DNA from 3 places in the Clostridium kluyveri DSM 555 genome. Region 2 is predicted to be linked to each of the others. Evidence: riboswitches for the same ligand, from Rfam matches in the RefSeq annotation. Region 2 holds a riboswitch; each other region holds the start of a gene.
The links. Region 2 has a riboswitch for cyclic di-GMP ahead of CKL_RS05465 (prepilin peptidase). Riboswitches for the same ligand answer to the same signal wherever they lie in the genome.
Positions count from the first base shown of each region.

Region 1: linked by a shared signal. The riboswitch ahead of CKL_RS11385 (beta-ketoacyl-[acyl-carrier-protein] synthase family protein) and the one ahead of CKL_RS05465 (prepilin peptidase) in region 2 are both predicted to bind cyclic di-GMP.
Region 3: linked by a shared signal. The riboswitch ahead of CKL_RS18725 (sigma-70 family RNA polymerase sigma factor) and the one ahead of CKL_RS05465 (prepilin peptidase) in region 2 are both predicted to bind cyclic di-GMP.

Region 1 is NC_009706.1:2,374,924-2,381,759, reverse strand. Features, by position in the region: gene rlmH (23S rRNA (pseudouridine(1915)-N(3))-methyltransferase RlmH) at 1-364, shown strand, start outside; gene CKL_RS11395 (EFR1 family ferrodoxin) at 925-1,719, shown strand; gene CKL_RS11390 (methyl-accepting chemotaxis protein) at 1,831-3,255, opposite strand; gene CKL_RS11385 (beta-ketoacyl-[acyl-carrier-protein] synthase family protein) at 3,164-3,847, opposite strand; cyclic di-GMP riboswitch class I at 3,967-4,055, opposite strand; gene CKL_RS11380 (pyridoxamine 5'-phosphate oxidase family protein) at 4,184-4,579, opposite strand; gene CKL_RS11375 (response regulator transcription factor) at 4,783-5,466, shown strand; gene CKL_RS11370 (ATP-binding cassette domain-containing protein) at 5,553-6,479, shown strand; gene CKL_RS11365 (hypothetical protein) at 6,463-6,836, shown strand, end outside.
Region 2 is NC_009706.1:1,158,048-1,168,636, forward strand. Features, by position in the region: gene CKL_RS05455 (PAS domain S-box protein) at 1-213, opposite strand, end outside; gene CKL_RS21205 (putative bifunctional diguanylate cyclase/phosphodiesterase) at 206-988, opposite strand; gene CKL_RS21210 (sensor domain-containing diguanylate cyclase) at 1,088-1,909, opposite strand; cyclic di-GMP riboswitch class II at 2,153-2,239, shown strand; gene CKL_RS05465 (prepilin peptidase) at 2,290-3,042, shown strand; gene CKL_RS05470 (type II secretion system protein) at 3,183-3,710, shown strand; gene CKL_RS05475 (GspE/PulE family protein) at 3,792-5,465, shown strand; gene CKL_RS05480 (type II secretion system F family protein) at 5,585-6,778, shown strand; gene CKL_RS05485 (type IV pilus biogenesis protein PilM) at 6,800-8,275, shown strand; gene CKL_RS05490 (hypothetical protein) at 8,262-9,092, shown strand; gene CKL_RS05495 (type II secretion system protein) at 9,138-10,589, shown strand, end outside.
Region 3 is NC_009706.1:3,895,580-3,902,415, forward strand. Features, by position in the region: gene CKL_RS18725 (sigma-70 family RNA polymerase sigma factor) at 610-1,023, opposite strand; cyclic di-GMP riboswitch class I at 1,506-1,592, opposite strand; gene CKL_RS20510 (GntR family transcriptional regulator) at 1,562-1,975, opposite strand; gene CKL_RS18735 (P-loop NTPase family protein) at 1,959-2,579, opposite strand; gene CKL_RS18740 (hypothetical protein) at 2,711-2,974, opposite strand; gene CKL_RS18745 (hypothetical protein) at 2,991-3,452, opposite strand; gene CKL_RS18750 (ABC transporter permease) at 3,449-4,273, opposite strand; gene CKL_RS18755 (ABC transporter permease) at 4,289-5,083, opposite strand; gene CKL_RS18760 (ABC transporter ATP-binding protein) at 5,067-6,002, opposite strand; gene CKL_RS18765 (sensor histidine kinase) at 6,130-6,836, opposite strand, start outside.

The DNA of each region.
Region 1 (6,836 bases), 1.2 Mb from region 2:
AGATGAAAAAACTCCTGACAATGCTTCAAGTAGTGAACAGGATATTATAAAGGAAAAGGAAGGTAGGAGAATACTTAAGTATATAAATGACAATATGTATGTGGTGGCTCTTGATTTAAAGGGAAGTATGATGGGTTCTGAAGAGTTTTCAAAGTTTGTAGGAAATCTAGGACTTTCAGGAAAAAGCAATATTGCCTTTATAATTGGAGGTTCCCTTGGCATTTCCAGTGAAATTTTGAAAAGGGCTGATTATAAACTGTGTTTTTCAAAAATGACTTTTCCACACCAACTTTTTAGAATAATGCTCCTTGAACAGATTTATAGGGGGTTTAGGATAATGAAGGGAGAACCTTACCACAAATAAAGTAGCTTTTTTGCGTAATGGGTTGATATAAGCGGCATTGAGAGATTGACTTGAAGTTAATATTGATAAAAATTTTATAAGTATATGATTTTAAATTGTAAAATGTGTTATAATATAAATAAAGAATAGTAGTAAAATAAAAACAGGATGCTGTTAACATCCTGTAGTGTACAATCTGGTTGCTCAGGCAACTGGTATTACTAAATTTTTGAAACAAAAAATAGTAGTCTCCATTTGAAGACGGGGCTACTATTTTTTTATTTCTTTAATAAGTAATACTATAAATGTTAAAAGAGAAGTGAGGAATAATCCTCCTTCAAAAAGTAACTGCAATTTCAACTGCTTTATAAATTTTATAATAGATGTTTTCGCTGTCAATATTTAATGTTATAATCATAACTGAAGTCATCCTTTACTGATAGTTTTCTGTTTTTCAGCGAAAATGTTATATCATAAAGTGATGACTTATTTGATTTTACAATTACTGTTATTTAATAAGCTAGATAATAAAATTAAAAAATATTTACTTTTACAGATGATCTATGAAGGAGGAGTATGTAATGAATCCGACAATTTATTATTTTTCCGCTACGGGCAATTCGCTGACAATAGCTAGACAAATCGCAAAGGGACTTGGAAACTGCACAATTAAGTCTATGGCTGTAGGGGCGACGGATGAGCCTGCTGGTGGCCCTGATAATCCCATTGGTTTCGTTTTTCCCGTTTTTTATATCGGGTTACCGAGACTTGTAAAACGCTTTGTACAAAAGGTCAATATCATTAAAGGAACTTACTGCTTTGCATTTATAAATTTCGGCGGAAACGGGGCAGACACTTTGGGAATGCTGGACGATATCTTGAAAGAAAAGGGTGTTTATCTGTCCTACGCAACTGGAGTAAAGATGCCGGGGAATTATATTGTGAAGTATCAGGCCTTTGCTCACGACGTTGTACAAAAGCTGATAAAAAAAGCAATGGAAAAGGCGGATGAAGCTGCCGGGGCAGTTGCTGATGGCAAGCTTCATCCGGTTAAAAGAAAGGCCAGGCTTTTTAGTAAGATGGTAAATCGCAATTATCTATACAAAGGCATCTCCGAATGGGACGAAAAATTTAAGGTGAGCGAAAAATGCAGCGGCTGCGGTCTGTGCGCTAGAGTGTGCCCTGTAAACAATATAAAAATGGAAGAACGAAATCCGATTTGGCAGCATCATTGTGAGCGGTGTCTTGCCTGTATTCAGTGGTGTCCATATGAGGCGATAGAGTATGGCAAAAGCACAATCGGACGTACAAGATATCACAATCCAAATGTTAAGGTTGAGGATATTATAAGAGGATCGACGTGTGAAAATATTTAGCACCAGGATTGATTACTACCGCACACTCGTTTTATGGTTAGTGAATAGTCATAGATCTGTGTATGTTCTCACAAAATCTATGACTATTCCATATACTGTTTTTATTATTTTTTATTTTACAAGTTTATTCATATCTTCAGCTATATTTTTGAGCTCATTTATATTTGCTTCAATTTCTTCACATGTAGAAGCATTTTGAGAAATTGTTTCAGCTACAGTGTTATATTGTGATATTGTGTTTTTAGTTATATTTGATATTTCTTTATTGAATTTTACAGCATTTTTAGTTTGTAAGAATAAAGTATTGGAGGCTTCATTTATATCAATGATATTACTGCTAAATGATTTTAAATGATCATTCATATCATTTATTCTATTTACGGTTTCATTTATAATGCTGTTTCCTTCCTGAGATTTTTTGTTATTTCCCTTCATTTGATCCTGTACTATGTTAATTTTGTCCTTTAATTCACTTACTATTGTACTTGCCTGATCTAAGGATTGTTTTGTGTCTTCAGAAAGTTTCCTGATTTCGTCTGCTACTACTGCAAAACCTTTGCCGTATTCACCTGCTCTTGCTGCTTCGATTGAAGCATTTAAAGCAAGAAGATTGGTCTGCTCAGATATATTTCCGATAAGATTCAATATTTCATCAACTTTAGCAGATTTCTCTTCAAGGTCTTTAGTTGACTCAAATGTATTTGCTATTTCATCTTTTATATTTGAAATAATTGAAAGAGTAGCATTTAAGGACTTTTGATTTTCTTCTGTAATTCCTATAAGATTATTTATTTTACTTTTGCTGTCTTCAATCTTATGAACAACACCTTCATTTGTATTTAACAAAGTATGGAGTATATCTTCATTGTTATTTGATTTGTCAAGCATTTCATCTGAATTCTGAGATACGAGGCTTGTTACATCTGAAACTTCAACAAGAGAACTTGTCTGTTCTGTAATAGCAGCACCTAAATTTTCACTAGATGATAAGACAGTATTTGAAATCTCAGATATTCTTTTAAATAACTTAAGCAATTTTTCATTTTCTTCTCTAATTTCAGCTTCTTTTTCACTAATTGATTTCAAGAGCTTTGATGCCATATAAACCATTATAAAAAGAAGTACAAAAGTAATAACCACAGTAACCATAGTCATATATATTTCTGCACTTGCCAATTTTTCATACTTAAGAATAGATGGATTATGAATAAATACTATTACAATACATAAAGCACTTAATACTACTGAAGCTATTATCATTTTAAGATCAAAAAACAGAGCTCCGAGGATAACAAAAAAGATAGCTATTAACCACACAGAATTCAAATGCATAGTAAAATTAAGATATAAATATTGAAAATACGTTATTGTTAAGACTAAGATTTTAGTTACATTTAAAGCTTTTGGATTAATACTGTCACAAGCAACTACCCATTTATAGCACTTATAAAATACTGCTCCATAAATAGCAACAAGTATTCCAAGTACAATCAAGGTATTTGAAGTTATTTCGTTGTTTATACCAATCAATTTCATAACAGAAAAACATATAAAAGACATAATGCAACATACCATGTAAATTATTAGAACTATAGTCCTCATCAACTTTTTCTAAAATTATTGCACATGCTGCATAACCGTAATTACCATAGCACAGTTCATTGTCATGATTTATAATAGCATTATCATCATCACATCCAATGATAAGAACTCTTTTTGCACGTTTTGATGACATAAGATAATTTGACATGTTTTCAAGAGCAACAGTCATACCTGCACAATTTGCATTGACATCAAGGCACATTACATTAGCACTCATATTCAATTCCTTATGTATTAAAATTGACGTTGCAGGTGATATATATTCTGGCAATATGGAGGAATATATAATTGCATCAATATCTTTTCCTTCAAGATTGGCTTTTTTTAACACGGATTTTCCTGCCTCTATAGTTAGTTGAAAGGCCGACTCACCATCATCTAGCATATATCTTTTATCTCTTCCCATTACATCTGTAAGTAGGTGCTTAATATCCTTGTCTTGTTTTCTAAAGTATTCAAGATAAAAATCATTTGAAACAACTTTTGATCCATGGTATACATCAATATAACTTAATTTTACTCCCAATTTATGTCCTCCCTAAAATGGCACTTTATAAATTTTATTTTTATAAAATTAAAAGTGCCCATTATTTACTATTAATAATAGGCACCAAAATATACATGATTTTTTATAGTTAGATAAACTTTGGCAACCTGGCAATCATAGAAAAATAATTTTCTTAAGACCCATAGCTTTGCGACCCTACCTTTCGATAAGTGTGCTATTATCAATATTTATATAAACTATATTACACACAAATTTTACAAAATTCAATATAAATATTTTGTTTTTGTACTTTGTATGACGTAATTAGTATAAATATGTCATTTATAATAAAATATAATTTTATTAAATGTAAGTTTAAAAGTTAATGATTTTAGGTTTTTCTGTAAAGGAATATATGGTGGCAGTTGCATCTTTAAGATAAAGTACTTCACAATTTCCATCGTCAGCAGCATACATATTTTTAAGATTTGGATATTCATCAAGCATATGTTGTCTAGCCTGAACTCTGTCATCCCGGACAGCAGTGGCTGTAATACGTATCCAAGTTTGGTCTTTTCCCATAGCACAGATCTCAACCTTAGGATTCTTTTTCATTTGTGCAAATACCTTTTTGACGTTTCCAGTCTGAATGTAAAGATTTCCTTCAAAGATAGCTATTGTACCAAAAGGTCGAACTCTTGGCTGATCGCCTTCGGATGTTGCTAGGTAATAGGTACCGATATCTTTTAGATAGTTATAAACTTCATTCATTTTAATTACTCCTTTCAATTTGTATGATATAATCATTTTAACTCTTATATTTAAAATAACAAGTATGATTTTTGCATAATTTTAGTATTAGATTAATACTAAAAGAGTAGATATGATGGAGAATGAAGGTATCCTTTTTGAAAAAGGTTCTTGAAGGTGTTTATAATAAAAATTATGGATTAGAGAAATAGTAGTACAATGAGGTGAAGTATTTGAAACAAATAGAAATATTGATTGTGGAGGATGATAATGATATTAATAAAATATTGGAATTAATTGTGAAAGAACAAGGATACAAAGCAACGTGCTGTTTTTCTGGTACAGAGGCTCAATTAAGGCTTCAACAACAATCCTTTAATCTAATTTTGTTGGATATCATGCTGCCAGGACTAACTGGAGAAGAATTGCTGAGGGAAATTAGAAAGCAATCATCTATTCCGGTTATTATTATTTCTGCGAAAAGTATTATTGAAGATAAGGTGAACTTGCTAAAATTAGGTGCAGATGATTATATGGTTAAACCTTTTGCCCGTGAAGAAGTTGCTGCACGAATTGAAGTTCAACTACGTAAAAATTATTTACAACAAACAGGAGACTGTCTAAGCTGGAAAGAACTTACTTTGGATGAAAGCCAGCATAGGGTAATGGTCAAAAAATCGGAATTAAATCTTACCAATGTTGAGTTCGATATTTTAAAAATTATGTTAAGACATCCCAAACAAGTATTTTCCAAAGCTAAGCTGTATGAACTGTTGTGGAACGATATTTATCAGGGAAATGACAATAGTATCAGTGTCCATGTATCCAATATTCGTAAAAAAATTTCTGCTATTACCAGTGAAGAATATATCAAAACTATTTGGGGAATTGGTTTTTCACTAGTTTAGGTACCATCTTTATGATTTCTTTATAATTTGCTTAAGGCTTCTTAAAAAACAGTTTGTAAACTAAGAAGTGTAAAGGAGGATTGAAGATGAAAACACCAATTTTAAAAACAACTAATTTAGAGAAAAGGTATAAAGATCAGGTTGCCTTGGAAAGTACTAACTTTGAACTATATAAAGGGGAAATATGTGCTATTATCGGAAAAAATGGTGCTGGTAAATCAACTTTATTCAAGATGATTGCTGAGGAAATATTTCCTACAAAAGGTGAGATTACTTTGTTTGGCGAACCCTATGGAAAGCATAATTCCCGCAGGAGAATGGGTGTCATGATTGAAACTGATGTATTTTTTGATAACTTTAATGCCCACCAAAATTTAGAGTATTACCGTTTGCTGCGTGGAATTCCTGAAAAGGCAGTAATTGGGAAGGTATTAAATAGGGTAGGACTTGCAGAACATAATCGGAAGAAATTTTCCCAATATTCATTAGGAATGAAACAGCGGTTATCATTGGCATTGGCTTTATTGTCTTCACCGGACTTTTTGCTTTTAGATGAGCCAACCAATGGTTTGGATGCTGAAGGAATGGTTGAAATGCGTCAACTGTTTCTTAAATTAAATCAAGAACATCAAATTACAATTTTGATTTCAAGTCATATTTTATCACAGCTTCAATCAATTGCCACACGTTTTGTTTTTTTAAATAAAGGTAAAGTTGTTCAAGATTTATCCCGGAAAGAATTATTGGGAATGAGTCAGCAGTTTATTTTTCTTCGTGTCAATGATGCTAAGAAAGCTTGCTTTATATTAGAAAATCATTTTGTAGATATGGACTATAGGGTTTTAGCCGGTGAGCAGTTGGAGATTTATAATTATATTCCGCAGCGTCAAAAAATTAATAGGCTCTTAAATGAAGGTAATGTAGATATTTTAGAAATGACGGTTAAAAGTAAGAATTTAGAAGAATATTTCTTAGGTCTGGTAGGAGGTGATGAGAATGTTGAATCTAATTAGAAGTGAATTCTACCGCTTAATACGTTCAAAGCCATACTACGGACTTATTATAGTTAGTACTTTTCTTGTCATGGCTGCTGCAGGGGTATTACAGCATTTTAGATTTAAAGAACCAACTTTTCCCTATGGCACAAGAATGTTCTATTATAGCAACGTGCTGGGTATGCCTACTTTGATTATTATTTTATGCCTGTTGGTTATTTTAATATTAACACGAAAAAGTAAGACAAAAATGTGTGCAGCAGTTTCCTTTGGACATTCTCGCCAGGCTGTTTTCTGGGCAAAATTGATTACTTTATCTTTTGGGGTAATTATTATGGGCACTATTATTTTATCAGTTACTATTTTAAGTGGTAA
Region 2 (10,589 bases):
CTCCTCACTGTTAAAATTTTTTAACTGGTTGATTACAGCTCTTTTTTCATCTGATGAGATTAGATTAAATACAGTCATTGACAGGAGTTCTTCCTTTGTATACTTTAAAACTGATAAAGCCTTTTTATTGCCACATATTATTTTCCACTGCATATCTAATATTAATGTAATATATTTAGAGTCTTTTGATATTTTTTTGTTTAAATTATTCAAATTGAAATCCTCCAAATTTATTTTTTTCTTTTAAGATATTTTCAATTTTATTTACAGGCAGAGGTTTACTAAAATAATATCCCTGAATTATGTTGCAACCAATATGGAGAAGGCAGTCTAGCTGTCTTTTAGTTTCGACACCTTCTGCAATAATGTTATAATTTAACGATTTACATAGATTAATTATAGATTTTATTACAGCTTTATTCTTTTTACTTTCGATATTATCAATAAAAGATTTGTCAATTTTTAATGTATTTACTGGCAATATGGTTAAATAGTTTAAAGATGAATATCCTGTACCAAAATCATCTATTGCAACTCTGACCCCTTTTTTTAGCAGTTCATCTAAGGTTTTTATTTTGCATGCGTATAAATCTATCAATGTACCCTCTGTTATTTCAATTTCCAGTAGAGAAGGGGAAATTTGATTTTTTTCACATATATTAATAAGCCTGGTAATAAAATCACTATTTCTCAATTGAATAGGAGAAACATTTACTGATATGGTTTCTATCTTAAAACCCTTTAGTTGTAATTCATAGATCATTTTACATACGGAATTTAGAACCCATTCACCTATGTCTATAATAATTCCTGTGCTTTCACATATTGGTATGAATTCTTGTGGTGAAATAAAGCCAAGTTTTCTATTTTTCCATCTTAGTAGAGATTCAAAGCCTATTACTTTATTTTCTACAGCATCTATTTGAGGTTGATATAGTATATAAAGTTCATTATTTTCAATTGCTGTTTTGAGTTCCTGCTCAATAATAAGTTTTCTTCGATAAAAATAAAATAATTCTTTTTTAAAAAAAGTAGTAGTGTTTTTGCCCTTTTGTTTTGATTCAAATACTGCTAAATCCGCATATTTTTACAGTTCTGCTACATCGCTGCTATCTTCCGGAAATAGAGCAATACCTATACTTATGGTTATATATATTTGTTTTTCTTTAACCTCAAAAGGATTTTTTAGATAATGGGATATTTCCATACAGAGTTTTTTTAATTCATTATAGGAATTAAGTTTGTCAATAAGGAGCATAAATTCATCTCCTCCAAGTCGATATAAAGTTCCATAAGGTTCTATACACATGGCTATCAGCTGGGAGAAAATTACAAGAAGTAGATCTCCATAATCATGGCCGAAGGTATCGTTAACTGATTTAAAGTCATCAATGTCTATAAATATCAGGGCACCGTTTTTATAGTTGTCTAAGATTGTTTTTAAGTCGTTTCTAAATAAGATTCTGTTTGGCAATCCTGTGAGAGAATCGTAGTAAGCAGAGTAATTAATATATTCTTCTAATCTCTTTTTTTGTGTTACATCATTTATTGAACCGGAAAGTAAAATTATTTCACCTGCTGAATTTCTGGTGGCGGCACCTTTAACAAGTAATGATCTAATATGCTTTTCCTTGGTTGATATTTTGAATTCACTTCTGTAAGTTTCCGTATTGCCTTTTATAAAAAAAGTTAAATCGTTTTTGGCACTTAGTTTATCCGGGGGGATAACAATTTCTTCAATAAAATCAAATAGATTCTTAAAATTTTCAGTGTTATATCCTAGGATATTTTTAAAGTTATCTGAAAAAAATATACAACATTTTTCCAAATCCCATTCCCAAAGTGAAATATTGGCTCCAGTTAAGGCTCTTTTGTATATTTGTTCATTGCTTCCATTATAAATTTCCATATTAACCTCCTATTTTATAAGGATATTTAAAGGCTAGTATATTCATTTTTAAATTGATATTTATATGTAGATTAATTATAGTATAAATAATAAAATTTGAATATACTGTATAATAAAATGTCATATTATGCAAGTATAATTTTTACGGTTATTAGAGTGATTTGAGTGAAAGTTTTAATATTTGGCAGTTAAATTATTTTCCAAAGTTTATTGAAACTGGAGTGTTTTTATGCTAAAATTAAACAAATTGAGGGGAACGATGAGGTACACACTTTAATTTGGGCATCCTTGTGTGTATTGGAGTTAGTGATGCAACCGACCCTGTATTCATAAATATTTTATGGATACAGGGTTTTGCTTTTTAAAAATGGAGAATAACTATGGATATTTATTATGGTATTTTGGCTTTTATTTTTGGAACTATCATAGGAAGCTTTTTAAATGTTTGTATATATAGAATACCTAAAGGTGAGTCTATTTTACATCCACCTTCTCATTGTATGAATTGTAATAAAAAAATCAAGGCCTATGATATGATTCCTGTAATAAGTTATATCATTTTGAGAGGAAGATGCAGATATTGCGGCAAAAAGATACATTTAAGGTATCCTGTCTTAGAATTTATAACGGGTTTATTATATGTGCTTATTTACATTAACTTTGGAGTGGGTATAGAGCTTATAAAATATATGGTATTCATTAGTATTATGATTGTAATAGGAATGATAGATTTCCATACCACGGATGTTTACCTTAAAACTACAGGTACAGGCATCATTGCTGGCATAATATTTTTAGTCATATATTTTTATATAGGACTTCCTATAAAAACCTATGTTTATGGAGGGGTATCAGCAGGGGTATTTATAGCTTTAATTATCCTTATAACAAAAGGAGGCATGGGCTGGGGAGATGTGGAGATTGCACTTATATGCGGACTATTTTTAGGGTTTAAGTATACGATGTTAATGTTATTTCTAGCCTTTATTATAGGAGCTGTTATAGGGCTTGTACTTATTTTACTTGGGAAAAAATCCAGAAAGGATTATATTCCCTTTGGGCCATTTATTGTTATAGCTTCTTTTATTACAGTATTTTTAGGACAAAGTATTTTAAACTGGTACTTGTTTTAAATATCTAAAATTGACTGGTTAGGGGGGAGAAGGAGAGAAATAATAGAATGTAAGAATGAGTTAATAACTTTTATTGGTGAAATGTGTAAAAAATCAATTGATTAATCTCTAAATTTTTAATTAAGGGGGAGAAAAATATTATGGAAATGGTAAAAAAGAAAAAGGGTTTTACCCTGATTGAACTTATGATAGTTCTCGCTATTGTAGCTATATTGGCTGTGGTTTTAGTGCCTAAATCTCAGATATTTAAAAACAATTCTAAGAGTGCAGGGGTAACTACTAATGTAAATACTGTAAGGGCTTATTTGGAAACTAAAGTAACTAATAATGGAGGAGTAGCTACCTATTTAAATAGATGGGACTTATTAAATCAGCTTAATGGTGCTTTTAGTACAGGTAATACAGCAAGTCAGTTATTTAATCCTTTTACTAATAATAAAGGTGAAGGACAAACTAAAGCATATGAGGTTATTGATAAAAGTGCTTCAGCAGGTGCAAGTGCTAAAGATGTTCCAAGTAGTGAAGGAAGTGTAAAAAATGATACAGGGATTACTTTTCCTAACACTAATAAAAAAGGAGAAGTTATGATAGTTGTATATAAAAATGGATATGGAATATTTGGTATTGATGGTGGCGGAAGTGCTACTCAAGCTTTTATAGTTCAATAATATTATTTTAAGAGAGAACATGTCTTTACGTGTTCTTTCTTGTATAATTAAGATTATTAAATTTAAGAAAGGAGCAGATTCATGTCAAAAATAAAAAAACGGCTGGGAGAAATACTTATAGATGCAGGAGTTATAACAGAAAAAATGTTACAAAAAGCCCTTATTTTACAGAAGGACACAGGCGAAAAGCTTGGTGAAATACTTGTAGGAAAGGGTTTTATTACTAATCAGCAGATAGTGAATGCCATAAAGGAACAGCTTGGAATACCTGTAGTAAATTTAAATAACATCAATGTAAGACAGGATATTATAGATATTATACCTGTGGCTATTGCCAAAAAATATGAAGTTATTCCTGTGGATATTATGAATGGTTTTTTATTTGTAGCCATGAGTGATCCTTTGAATTATTTTGCCATTGAAGATATAAAAATAGCCACAGGCTATAATGTTAAAACTGCCATAGCGTTGAAGGACAGTATATTAGATAATATTGAAAAGTATTATGGAAAAAGCAAGGCCCAGGAAGCGGCACAAAATTACAAAAAAAACTTTGCCAGTAGAAGAATTAGAGAAGAAGAAATAGTAGATGAAGCCTCCGCGCCAATTATAAAATTTTTAAATACCATAATTGAAAATGCGGTTTTATACAATGCTTCAGATATCCACATAGAGCCTGAGGGAGAGGAAATGAGAGTTAGATTCAGGGTAGATGGCATTCTAAGGGAAATTATGAGGACGGATATAGATATGATTTCCCCTGTGACAAGCAGAATAAAGATAATGGCAGGTCTTAATATAGCGGAGAATAGAATACCCCAGGATGGTAAAATTAATTTTAAAGTTAAGGAAAGGGATATAGCCATTAGAATTTCCACAGTTCCAACAGTTTTAGGGGAAAAAATTGTAATGAGATTATTGGATAAAAGTAATTTTTCTATAGGACTTGAAAAAATTGGGGTGGAACAGAATGAACTGACAAAAATAATGAGGATGATTTCTAATCCTTATGGTATAATACTGGTATCGGGACCTACCGGAAGTGGCAAAACCACAACTCTGTATTCTATGCTGAATACATTAAATGATGTGTCTAAAAACATAATAACCATAGAAGATCCTATAGAGTACAACTTAAAAGGTATTAACCAGATGCAGGTAAATACTAAAATAGGTTTTGATTTTGCAAATGGGCTAAGAAGTATACTAAGACAGGACCCGGATATAATTCTTGTAGGGGAAATAAGGGACAATGAAACGGCGGAAATATCAATAAGGGCAGCACTGACAGGCCATATGGTGTTGTCAACTATTCATACCAATAATGCAGTGGGCACTATAGGAAGACTTTTGGATATGGATATAAAGCCTTTTTTAATATCTTCCACTCTGGCAGGAGTAATAGCCCAGAGGCTGGTTAGAAAGATATGTCCAAATTGTGGAGAAGAGTACACAAGTGATGAAAGGGAAATGAGACTTTTGGGGGTAAAGAATGCTGTGAAGCTTAAAAAGGGCATGGGATGCAGTTTATGTAATGATACGGGATATAAGGGAAGAATAGGTATCTTTGAAATACTTGAATTGGATAAAGATATTAAAAATCTCATAGACATAAATTCTACTGAAAGTGAAATTAGAAAGACAGCTTTTAAAAAAGGTATGAATACACTGAGAGAATCCTGTATAAATAAGGTTTTAAACGGAACAACCACCATTGATGAAATGCTAAAGGCTACTTATGGAGAACTTGTTTAATTTTCAAAGGCTTAAAGGGCTAGGTATAAAAAAGCATTTGTCAAAGTCAACTTCTCTGAATTTAAGAAGTATTTAAGTCTAAAATACATTGTGGAAATAGTTTTAGGGGAAAATAAATTATGAAAAAATTTATATGTAAATTTTGGAATGATGAATTTGAAATAATAAAAGAAGAAATGGAAGAAGAAAGTGCCAGTGCAGTAATTGATATTCTAAAAGCCAGAGGATTGAGAATAATATATGTAAAAGAAAAGTTTACTTTATCCCGGTTTGGATTTTTAAATAGAAAATTTAGTGAGGAAGTGCTGGCTAATTTTTGCGGTCAGACAGCCATGATTTTAAATTCAGGAGTAAATCTTTTATCAGGACTTGAAATAATACAGCAGCAGACTAAGAATCAAAATATGAAAAAAGTAATCTTGAGGATAATTGAAGGTATAAAAAAAGGAAAAAATTTAGCTGAATCTATGAGAGCCTGTGAAAAATTCCCCAAATTGTTGATTGATATGGTTATGACAGGAGAAGTCAGTGGAAATGTGGATACTGTACTTTATAATATGGAAAGTTTTTATAAAAGGGAAGCAAGTATGAATAATAAAATTAAAAATGCTTCTTTATATCCCACATTGATCTTGGTTGTTGCAGTAGGCATGATGCTCTTTTTTAATTTTTTTGTATATCCTGAAATAAGAGATTTATTTACAGGAGAGAATTTACCGGCTGTAACAATAATTGTGTTAGGTATTATGAATTTTTTAAACAACAATTATTTATATATAATTACAGGTATAATTATTTTAATAGGGATACTTAAATATATGAGTACCATTCCAAAAGTTGCATATTTTTGGGGCAAGACTGTTTTGAAAATTCCTGTTTTTGGTCCTGTAAAAGAGAATGTAATTACGTCAAGGTTTACTAGAAGTATGGGGATATTTTTAAAATCTGCAGTTCCTATTATAACTATAATGGAAAATATAAAGTTTATAGTGGATAATCAGTTTATAATGAAAAAAATAGAAAATGCTGAAAGAGAGCTTATGACCGGTATAAAATTTGCAGATTCCATTGAAAATGAAAAAATATTTGAACCCCTGGTAACTCAAATGATAAAAGTAGGTGAAGAAACAGGAAGGCTTGATGAAATGATGTTTAAATTGGCAGATATATATGATGAAAAAGTACAGATAGGAATTACAAGACTTATGTCTTTGGTAGAACCTGTCCTAACTTTAATTATAGGCATAGTTGTGGGAGTGGCAATACTTGGCATGGCACTTCCTGTAATGCAGATTACTCAGGGAATGCAATAAAAATAATGTGGAGGTAACTAGATGTCTTCCAAAATGGTATTTAGTTTTAAAGAAAATTATGCAGATGTGGCTGTTGTATCAAAACTAATAAATAAAATAAAGATAAAAAAAGCAGCAAGAATAGAAGAAAATAGTGAAGACATTTCTGGAGGAGAACCCTATGCTGATGAATATAATTTGAATAAAATTAAAAATATTAGAGAAAAATTTAGGATTATAAACAGGAATGTGGGAATAATTTTAAATTGGGATAATATTGTAACTAGAATTATAGATGTACCTTTAATGAATAAAAAAGATTTAAAAAATTTTATAGAAAACAATATTGAAGAATATTTTGCCGTTAGTATGAATGAATATTGCAGTGATTATGAAATTGTATCTTTGGATAAAAAGCAGCGTAAAAAAGGGAAAATGTCTATTATGTTAACTGTTGTACCCAGAATAAAATTAAAAAAAATATTGGATTTTATAAAATATTGCGGACTGAACCCGGTGTCTGTAGGAATATATCCGGATTACATATCAAATTTGTTCTTAGGTACAGACAGCAGTACAGCAGTTATAGATGTAAACAGTGGAAAAACTACCTTAACTATATTGGATAAGGAGAAGATATTTCTTTATTCACATATCTCCAGTGAAAATTACCAAAAATATGAAAAAGATTTCAGCGATGTATTGGAAAATATTGATTATTTTTTAAATTTTTATTCTACAAGACATTTTGGAAATAGGGTTGAAAAACTATATATTATGGGCGAATTTTACAATAATCCTAATTTATATAATCTTATTAATAATCAAACCTCTATGGAACCTGTAATGGGAATTCCCTTAAAACTTTCAAAACTAATTAAAAATAGTCCTGTAGATATTAATATTTATAGTGATATACTGGGATATTTTATACCAGTAAAAAATGTTTATAATAAAAAAATAGATTTTATTGATAAATTATATAGGAAAAAGAAAGCAAAAATATCTGCTAATAGAATAATTATAATAGAAGCAATAATATGTATATTGATAACGTTGATTACAGCGGTGGGAGTGTTTATATATAGTAAAATAAGTTTACCAAAGTATGATACAGCAGCTTTAAATTTACAAATAGCTGCCCTAAGCGATGTGCAAAAGAATATAGATAAGCTGGAGCAGGAGAAGAAAGAATATGAGGAAAAGGCCAACAACATGGAAAAAATCAATAATCATGAATTCGATTATATAGGTATATTGGATATTTTAAGACAGGGCCTTCCAAAAGAAGTATCGATAAAAAATATTGCTATGGATAAAAACAATGTAAATGTTACATTTAATATAAATAACAGTACCCTAGATGGTGCCAGAGTTATTGTGGCTTTGAACAAAATGAATGTATTTGAGCCGGTGGAACTTCCTCAAATAGAGCTTGATGATAATGTAAAAGAAATTACACTTAACCTTAAGATAATAAATTCATATAAAGGCGTGAGTATAAGTGGAAAAAAATAAAAGAGATTTGATGATTTTGATAGCACTGCTGTTTGTTGGAATTAATTATGCCAGTTATACTTATTTTATAAAGGCACAGTTAAATAGTGTAGAACAGGCTAAAAATAAATATATTACCCGAAAAAAAGAATTAAGCAGCATTAAATTAAAACAGCAGTCTATTCATACCAAAGAGAAGGAGATAGAAAAGCTTAAACAGGAAACGGCGGACTTTGACAGTATGGTTCCTGTTAAAGTGGATACTCCTAAGCTTATATATGATTTTTATAATGGATGTAAGTCGTCTGGAGTTACAGGACAAAGTATTTCTTTTGAATTATTAAATGAGGAAGACAATAGTGGTGATGAAAATTCTAATAACGCCAGTAATACCACTGATAATAAAGACAGTACAACTTCACAAAACAACCAGGACAGTGGAAAATTTTATACCCTTTCAATAAATTTAAAAGTAACGGGAAATAAGAGCAACATAGAAAATTTTATAAAAGGATTGAAAACTATCACTGAAAGAAAACTTAATGTAAAAAGCATTACTATTTCCACCCAAAACAGTATCACATCAGGAAGTTCTAATAATGGTACAGATACTCGAAATCTTTTTCCCGAAAGTAATAGCAGTGGTCTAGAGGAAAATGTAAATAATAATCAGACAGGTGAGGGCAGTACTCAGACATCTCAGGAGCTTTTATCAGAAATTGTTTTTTATGAATATATACAAGACAGCGGAAATGGCGGGGGGAATTTACAGGAGAACTATGGCTTTTATGATAGTGAGAGAGAAGGTTTTAATAGTATTTCTGATATGTTTAAATAAAAATGAAAGTTAATTTTAAATATGGTGGTAAGGAGGATCAGTCAGGTGTGCAGAAAAAGAGGATTCACGTTAATAGAAATTATGATAGTTATAGCAGTTATAGGCATACTTTCAATGGTTTTAGTGCCAAAAGTAGGGGCAATTAAACTGCAGTCAAAAAATAAAAGTGTATCTACCAATGCACTGCTTGTTAGGACTTATCTTGAAAATAGAGCTGGAAAGGACGGTATTTCCTATCATAAATCTATAAGTGAAAATAAAACTTCTGCAGAAGCTCTTGTTTCTCTTGTAAATAATGTGGCATCGGAGATGAGTTCAAAATTTTATGGAAGCAATGCACTGATAAACCCTTTTACTGATGCAAATTCCGTATATCCTCAAGGTAATGTGAGCAGCGGTACTTCTTCCACAAATTCCTCAGTTATTATATATTATTGTGAAGATACTTTACCTTCAAGTAATAATGATATAATCAACGGCAGTAGTTTACCCAAGGGGACAGGCTTTGCAGGAAATGTAGTGGCGGTTATTTATAGTACAGGTTACGTGCTGTATGGTTTAAATAACAGCGGTGAAATAATTAATCCTCCATATATTATTAAATTTCCTCCTGCATCTACCAGCAGTTCTGGCAGTGGAGGGTCTTCTGGAGATGATGGAGGTGATTCAGGTAATGGCGGAGGAAGTGGAAATACCATAGGAGATTTTTTTGAAGCTAACTGCCTTAATGTATTTGGAGATAGCAGCAGTGAAATCAATTTAGGAAATGGCAGTACCAACATGAATATTACGGGTTCTGCATACCTTCAGGGTAAGAAGATTACTTTCCAGCAGAATACTAATGTTAATGGAGATTTCAATATATTGGGTGTAGGTTCTGGAAGTAGTGTTGTCACTGGAAATGGTGGCAATAATACAGTAAAAGTTACAGGGCAAACTAATTTTCAAGCATATAATATGACATTTAAGAGTAATTTACAAACGAGCAGCAATATATCTATCTTAGGTATCAATAGTGTTACCTTCGATAATGTTGGTATCAATGCACAATTTAATAGTGGAAGTGTTCAAATACAAAGCAATAAAGATATAAATTTTTACAGCGGTGTTAATGTGGCAAACAGTAAATTTTATGTAGTAGCCGGTGGGAATAATTACTTTAATAATACCGGTGGCAATTTAACTTTGGATAATGGAAGCTCTGCATATATTCAATCTGGGCAAAATACACAATTTTACTATGCAGTAAATTCAGAAGCTCCTATAACGATGATTGCAGGGAATAATTTGGATTTTGGAAACAATGGTCAAAGTGTAAATATAAATGGCAAAACATATCTTAAAGCAGAAAATACTGTCAGCATTTTAAGGAGTGTAACATTAGGAGATACTTATATAGATGCCGATACTTTTAATTATGGGCATTCAAATATAAATACGTCTAGTCTAAAGACTCATGTAAATAGTTTTTCTCATGATCAATATGGAGGATCATTA
Region 3 (6,836 bases), 1.2 Mb from region 2:
TTATACCACAAAGATAAGGACAGCCGCCGATTGTGACTGGGTTTACCCGCGGGGCGGCTGTCCTCATAGTTTCTGATATAACAAAACTCTTGTTCTTCGTTTTCTGCTGCTTCTATTCGACACTACTTCCCGAAGCAGAACACCACAGGCAGAATGCCTGCGGTTAAGGACGATTCCGTCCTTTGGGCAGCCAGCTTAAACCAGCCAGTGGTTAACGTCACGCAAGCGTGGCATATGGCTGTCATGGGACTCTCACCCCCGCCGGGTTCTCCGGCGGCTGCACCCATTGCGATGTCTGTGGCTATGCAGAAGTATCATTGTAGGCTGTTCGGGTCATGGCGGGGCAATCCACCACGGATTGCTTCTCGGACGGACATTTCTCGCTTGGCACCTTTGATGCTATCGGTTTGACGGATAGCTCTGGCCTATCCGCAGGTGGTCTTGGCGTGTCCTCCAAAGCCGCTTTCCCCTCATCGGAGCTGAACAGCTAACGTATTTAAGCTGCTGGATATGACCGAATGGCTCGGTGTTTTTCAAGGAACACGAGAGAGATAAAAATCCCCCTCACTTCTATAAAGGAAAAAGTGAGGGGGGCGATGCGCCAAAAGACTAAATTTCCATCAAATTTTTTAGCTTGGATAAAACCTTTGAGAGCCTGCGATTGACCGTAGATTGGTTAATACCAATGCTTTTGGCAACTTGTGACTCACTTCTCTCATTGAAGAATATTTCGTCAATGAGAGAGCGTTCATCCTCCGGCAAGATGTCAAGAGCAGCCCACAGTGACTCCAGCTGCTCCTGATGTATGAGCTTGTCCACTATGTCCGGCTGAACACGGACTATGAGGTAATCAATGTTAACACCATCCTCATGGAACCGCTCCAGCGACAGCTCATTCTGGCGAATCAGCTTGTTCTGATAGCGCTCCGCTTCACGCTCTTTATGATAGGCACGGTAGACGGCTTCGCTGACCTCCACACGCTGCCTTTTTACAATAATGGTATATTTTTTATTCTCTGACATATGTTTGTCCTCCTGATTTTCAAAATTTTGTTGAAAACGAAGGACAAGAAGGCGGTGATCTACAACGAGGAATATCTCCTAAAAACGCAAAAAGAGCGCACCAGCGGACATAGTCGTCCGTTGATACACTCTTGTAGATATGTTCGTATTTAACACGTTCTGTTAGTTCGTGTTTGTGACCGCTCTGCGCCCATGCGCAGCATAGCCTTTTTTTGACAAGTTACCGATTATAGCTGTATGTAGGAGATAGATGTCCGCTTCATCACGCCCGACCGCTGCTGAGCAGTGGTCGCCTTAAGTTCAAGGCATATTGAATACACATTGAAAACCCTCCAAACTGGTGAGCTTGGAGGGTTACGATATGCTTATTCAGGCATTAAGATAGACCCGCCAAACTCACGTTTTTTTTGTTGGCGGGTAGCGCCTTTCATTTATTATGAAAAAAACCTGCCGCAAAAGGGCAGGTTTCATACGCAATCCTTTACGGCAGCCAGACTGTCATAATGCTCTCGCACTTTAGACCCTCGGCTTTGCGTCCTTACCTTTCGGCAAGTTTGCCCTTTGTCGGAATTCTATTTTCAAAACCATAATCAGAGTTGTCATTGGAATATTGAAATACCACTTCAATGATCTGCTGCCTGTCATATCCAAGTGCTTTCATTGCATGCAGGAACTGCTTGGTTGTATACTGAACCAGTTCCTGACGCCGGTACATGATTTTTTCCTGATCCTTAATCACCGAGTAACCTTTTCCTGTTTCCTTCCCCACCAAACCTTCATGAACCAAAGAAATCATGGCGCGCTGTACGGTATTTGTGTTGACCTGTGCTTCGGACGCTATTTTTCTAAACGAAGGAATTGGCATACCCGGTGCCAATTCACCGGATAAAATCAATTTTTGAAAGTGATTATGTAATTGAAGATAGATGGGAATTTTACTGTCGAAATTCATTATGCTGCCCATCCTCTTCCAGCTTCATTTGACCGGTATCCAGATTTATAACCTGATCAGTAAGTCCGCGCATACGCTCTGCGGAGGACGCGGTTAGAAGCACGGCTATGTATGCGTTAACCTCAATGAGCATTCTCTTTATGATTTTTTGATCATACGCTGAAGCATCTGTAAACATATCCTCCAGAACCAATAAATCAGGAGCTTTCAGGATTTCTCGTATCACCAGCAGTCTGCGGATCTCGCCTGATGTCAGTTCGCTGCATAGCATGTTCTCCTTACCATCCAGCCCGGCAATCAACAGCATACCGGTTAGCATATTGTCAGTTTCGTGCTTTGCATTTGCTTTCTGTAAGACCTGTAAGGGGGTCTGCTCCAGTGGGACTGTGTCCGACAGCAGCACATATCCCATAGACCCGTCGATTTGAAACTTCCCTATGTAATTGGCATCTTTGCCGATCAAAATCCGTATTAGCGCGTGGGTTCCGGCTCCTGTACAGGCTATGATTTTCCCGTAGTGCAGATTAAAGCTGATATCATGAAAGATTGTTTCCCCGGCCTCTATTTTCGTGAGACCGGTACAGTGCAGTACATCACGGTTCATATTACAATGTTCATGCTCCTTTCCTGAAAAATTAATATGCCCAAGGACTACTGTATACAGCAATGATTTGCTGACTGCAAATATACACGCTCAGTTTCATAGATAATCCCGTGTTATTTTTTCTGACAATCTTAGATAAGACGCGGAATCACGACAAAAGCCAGAATACCCACAAGGTACACCGCGTTCAGGCCAAGAGCAATTTTGGTATAAATATCTCTCAAATGCTTTTTGGCAAACAGAAACAGTGAATAAATAAAGCTGAGCGCGATGAAGATGAAGTAACCGATCACGATACCTGTCGCGTTCGGGTCGGACGGCTTCCACACAAAGAGGATCGTAATGGGGACAAAGATCGTTATAAAGGCAATGATACTTAGAATTTTATTTTTCATGGTTTTTTAACTCCTTTTATTTGATTTCCAGTTCTACAGAGCCGGTGAAGCCATCGCCCTCAACGGCAATATAGTTGCTGGCAGATGGCAGCTCAATTGTTTCAGAATAATCGCCGCTGCTTTCGATCAGCACCTGAGGGTCATCCGTCCCTGACTTAAAAACAACCTTTGCAGTCCCATCCGTGATGTTGAGTGTGCAGGTGACTTTGATTTCATTTCCGTCGTTTCGTTCCAGCGCCGTTCCGCCAAAGAGGGTTTCCGTTCCCGTGAAGCTGTCATAATCAGCGGAATAGTTTCCGACATAGCTGTCGGAGCCGAAGCTGCGCTTTCCCTGCAATTTGCTGTCTTTCGTCAGGTTATCGTCCCCGGCCTCCTGCAAAGCCTCGTTATAATGATTGACAATTTCATCTTTTGTGCAGCCTGTCAGTACGAAAACGAAGCAGCACGCGATCATTAAGAAGAGAATGTATTTTTTCACTTATAAGCCTCCTGTCGGTTTTGCCTGCCGTGACCGCCTTTCTTTAAGGAAGCGGCTGCAGCTGCATCTTTGCTCGGAATATGGATGATGATTCCTGTCAGTATTATCATTGCTAAGATTACGCAGATGCCAATAAAAGTGTTCTGCGTGGAAGCATAGCTGCCTGCGGTATCGGACACAAAACCTTCGCCGCCAAACCCCACGATACTGAGCCCGGCTGACAACGGCCACAGGTTGCGGATCACGGGATTCTTAAAGTAAATCGTAATGTATCCGAGAAGGAACGCAACCACGGCTCCGCCCCGGAAAGCGTCCTGTCTGCGCCCACAAAGGGCGATCAGAGGGAATTCTCCAATACAGGTAAAGAGGGCCATACCGATAATCTGGATGCTTCCCGATACAATGACGGAGAGCGACATGTTTTCCGGGCAGCAGATCAGTCCGACGATACTTGTAATGAATGCATTATAAAGGCCGAGCAGCAACGCAACCACACCGAGGGCGGTCAGCTTGCCAGCCATAAGGCGCGGGAAGCTGACGGGAACGGTCAGCAGATTCTTGAGGGTGTCATCCGTGTATTCCCGGTTGATCATATAGCCGCCGATCAGGGCGAGAATCATAGGGAAAAAGATTGTCATGTTGTTCCAGATGGTGCTGTTAAGTAAATCAGGAAATGTATAGTTCAAAACGGTCTTGGCGTCGTCCGACATCATGTTCTGCATCGCAATTGAAATGATAGGAGAACAGGTTACACCGATGATGCCGACGAGGATGATGCTGTACCGTTTCAGTTTTTGAAATTCTGTGCGAATCAAATTCATCGTCACGCCTCCTTTCTATAGTTCGCGCTGGTTGTAAATTCGTATCATCAGCGCGGTAAACACAACCGCCATCACCACAAGGATTATAAGGCAGACGGGGGTGGAAACGAAGTAGGGCCGCATGGTTTCATAAAATTCCGATGCTGAACCTTTCCCCGGATCGTAAAACTGATAGATCCAGCGGTTGATCAGCGGGATGGGCAGCACAGTCCCGATATTCACGCCGACAGGTGTCAGCATGCCTGCGTCCGTAAAGTGGACGACGTAGTTGACAATCGTATAAAACAGGGTGATGACAATGGAAATCAGGTTGTTCTTATTGAACCACACCACTAACACCACGCATGGGAGAGCTGCTGTCAGGAGCATAATCCCAAGCAAAATGCTGAGAAAAAATTTCTGCCCCATATTGATAAGAGCCATGCCCAGCAGCTTTGCGCACACTGCACTGGCTAGAAATCCGCCGAGGGAATAGGCCACGGCGACAATCGCCATGACGCTGATTTTCGCCAGCACAAGCCTTTCTCTTGAGACCGGGATCGTCGCAAGGTTTTTTAACGTGTCGCTGTCCTGCTCCGTAAAAAACAGCGAAGTAGAGATTACCACCAAAATGGGAAGCAGCAGAAGGAAATCTCCGTAGTCAACAATTCCCGAAAATAGATTGTCAAAATCCGGCTGCGTTGGGGTGTTCCAGTACAGCGCTGTCATCACAATCGGAAAAATGAATGCCGCCAGTGTCGCCAGCAGAAACATGGGACGCCGTTTGAACTTTTGAAATTCACAGAGGATCAGGTTATGCAATGCCCTCACCCCCGGTCACGCGCTTGAAGTAGTCCTCCAGCGTATCCTCGCAAGTATGGGCTTCCGCGACCTCCAATCCACTCTCAATAAAAGCGCGGGTGAGCGCCGTCACCGGCAAATTCGTATCGTACAGGCGCAGACTGCGGTCATTTTCCACCGTAAAGTTATTCGTCCCAAAGCTTCGCTCCATGATTCTGGACGCCTGTGCCGTGTCGGAGACGATGAAATGAACATACTTACTGTTTTTTTCTTCTAATTCAGAAAGACTTTCTTCCTCCAGCAGAGCCCCATGGTCGATGATGCCGATATCGTCCGCCAGCAGGGATATTTCCGAAAGAATGTGGCTGGAAATCAAAATGGTTTTTCCTCTCGCGTCGCACAGCTCCCGGATGAACGAACGGACTTCCGCAATGCCGATGGGGTCAAGCCCGTTGATCGGCTCGTCCAGAATCAGCAGTTCCGGGTCGTGCATGATGGCAAGCGCGATGGCCAGACGCTGCTTCATACCGAGTGAGTATTGTGAAAACAGTTTTTTATCGCCGTACGGCAGCCCGACAACTTCCAATGCGCTGGAAACAGCGTTGCGCTTGGAAACACCCCGGAGTCGGGCAAAGATATTCAGGTTTTCCGTGCCGGTCAGATTTGGGTAAAAGCCCGGCGACTCAATGAGGTTGCCGACACGTGGCAGGATTTTTTTCTCATTTCCACGAATGCTTTTACCGAAAATTTTCACCTCTCCCGAGGTCGGCTGCGTCAGGCCTAGCAGCATTTTCATCGTCGTGGTTTTTCCGGCACCGTTTCGTCCGAGCAACCCATAAATACGACCCTTTTTTACATGAATACTCAGGTTGGCAACGCTTTTCTGCGCGCCATTCTGCGCGCCATATTGTTTGGTAAGATTTTTTGTTTCAATGATTATATCACTCAATCTCAGAACCTCCTTTTCTTACTGAAACCAGTGTAACACGCCAAGCTTGCATTAACCTTGCATTAACCTTGCATTAACCTTGCAATTTTGGCAGAAAAAAAATCCCTGCCCACAGACAGGGATTCACTCAATTTTTTACTGAGAAGCCAACGATAAACGCTGTATATCGGTTTGGTTCACTTTGGGCGGTAATCTTACCGTCCATTTTTTCGACCATCTGCCGGACAATGGACAGTCCCAATCCGCTTCCCTTATCAGAGCGGCCTTTATCACATTTGTATAACCGCTCAAAGATGTGCGGCAGATCCGCTTTCTCGATGCCGATCCCGTTGTCTGTGATACGGATTTCAATTTTATTTCCTTCTTGTGTCATTTCGATTTTTATCTGTGTGGCCCGGCTATGGTTAATGACGTTTTGCACCAGATTGTTGATAATACGGGCATATCCGTCCAAATCCACCTTTGCAAACAGCGGCCTTTCCGGAATATTAATTTCGTAGTCTAGATGATTTTCTTCAAATATGGGAATCCAGTCTTTCAGAACATTTCGGGTTAGCTCCGCAAGCTCCACCCGCTCTATGGATAAGGCGAATTCGCTGGAATTGAGCTTGAACCAGTCGAAAAGGACATCGATATAATCCTTCAGGTCGTGGGCTTTGTGTCTGGCGATTTCCAGATAATCCTCGCGCTCTTTTCCTGTGACAACGCCTCTATGCGACGCATCCAGATAGCCGATCAATGTAGTGAGCGGTGTCCGCACGTCATGGGAGAGGCTAGTCATGAGTTGACGATTGGTTTCGTCCGCTGTCCTGAGTCCGGAGAGCTGTTCCTCGT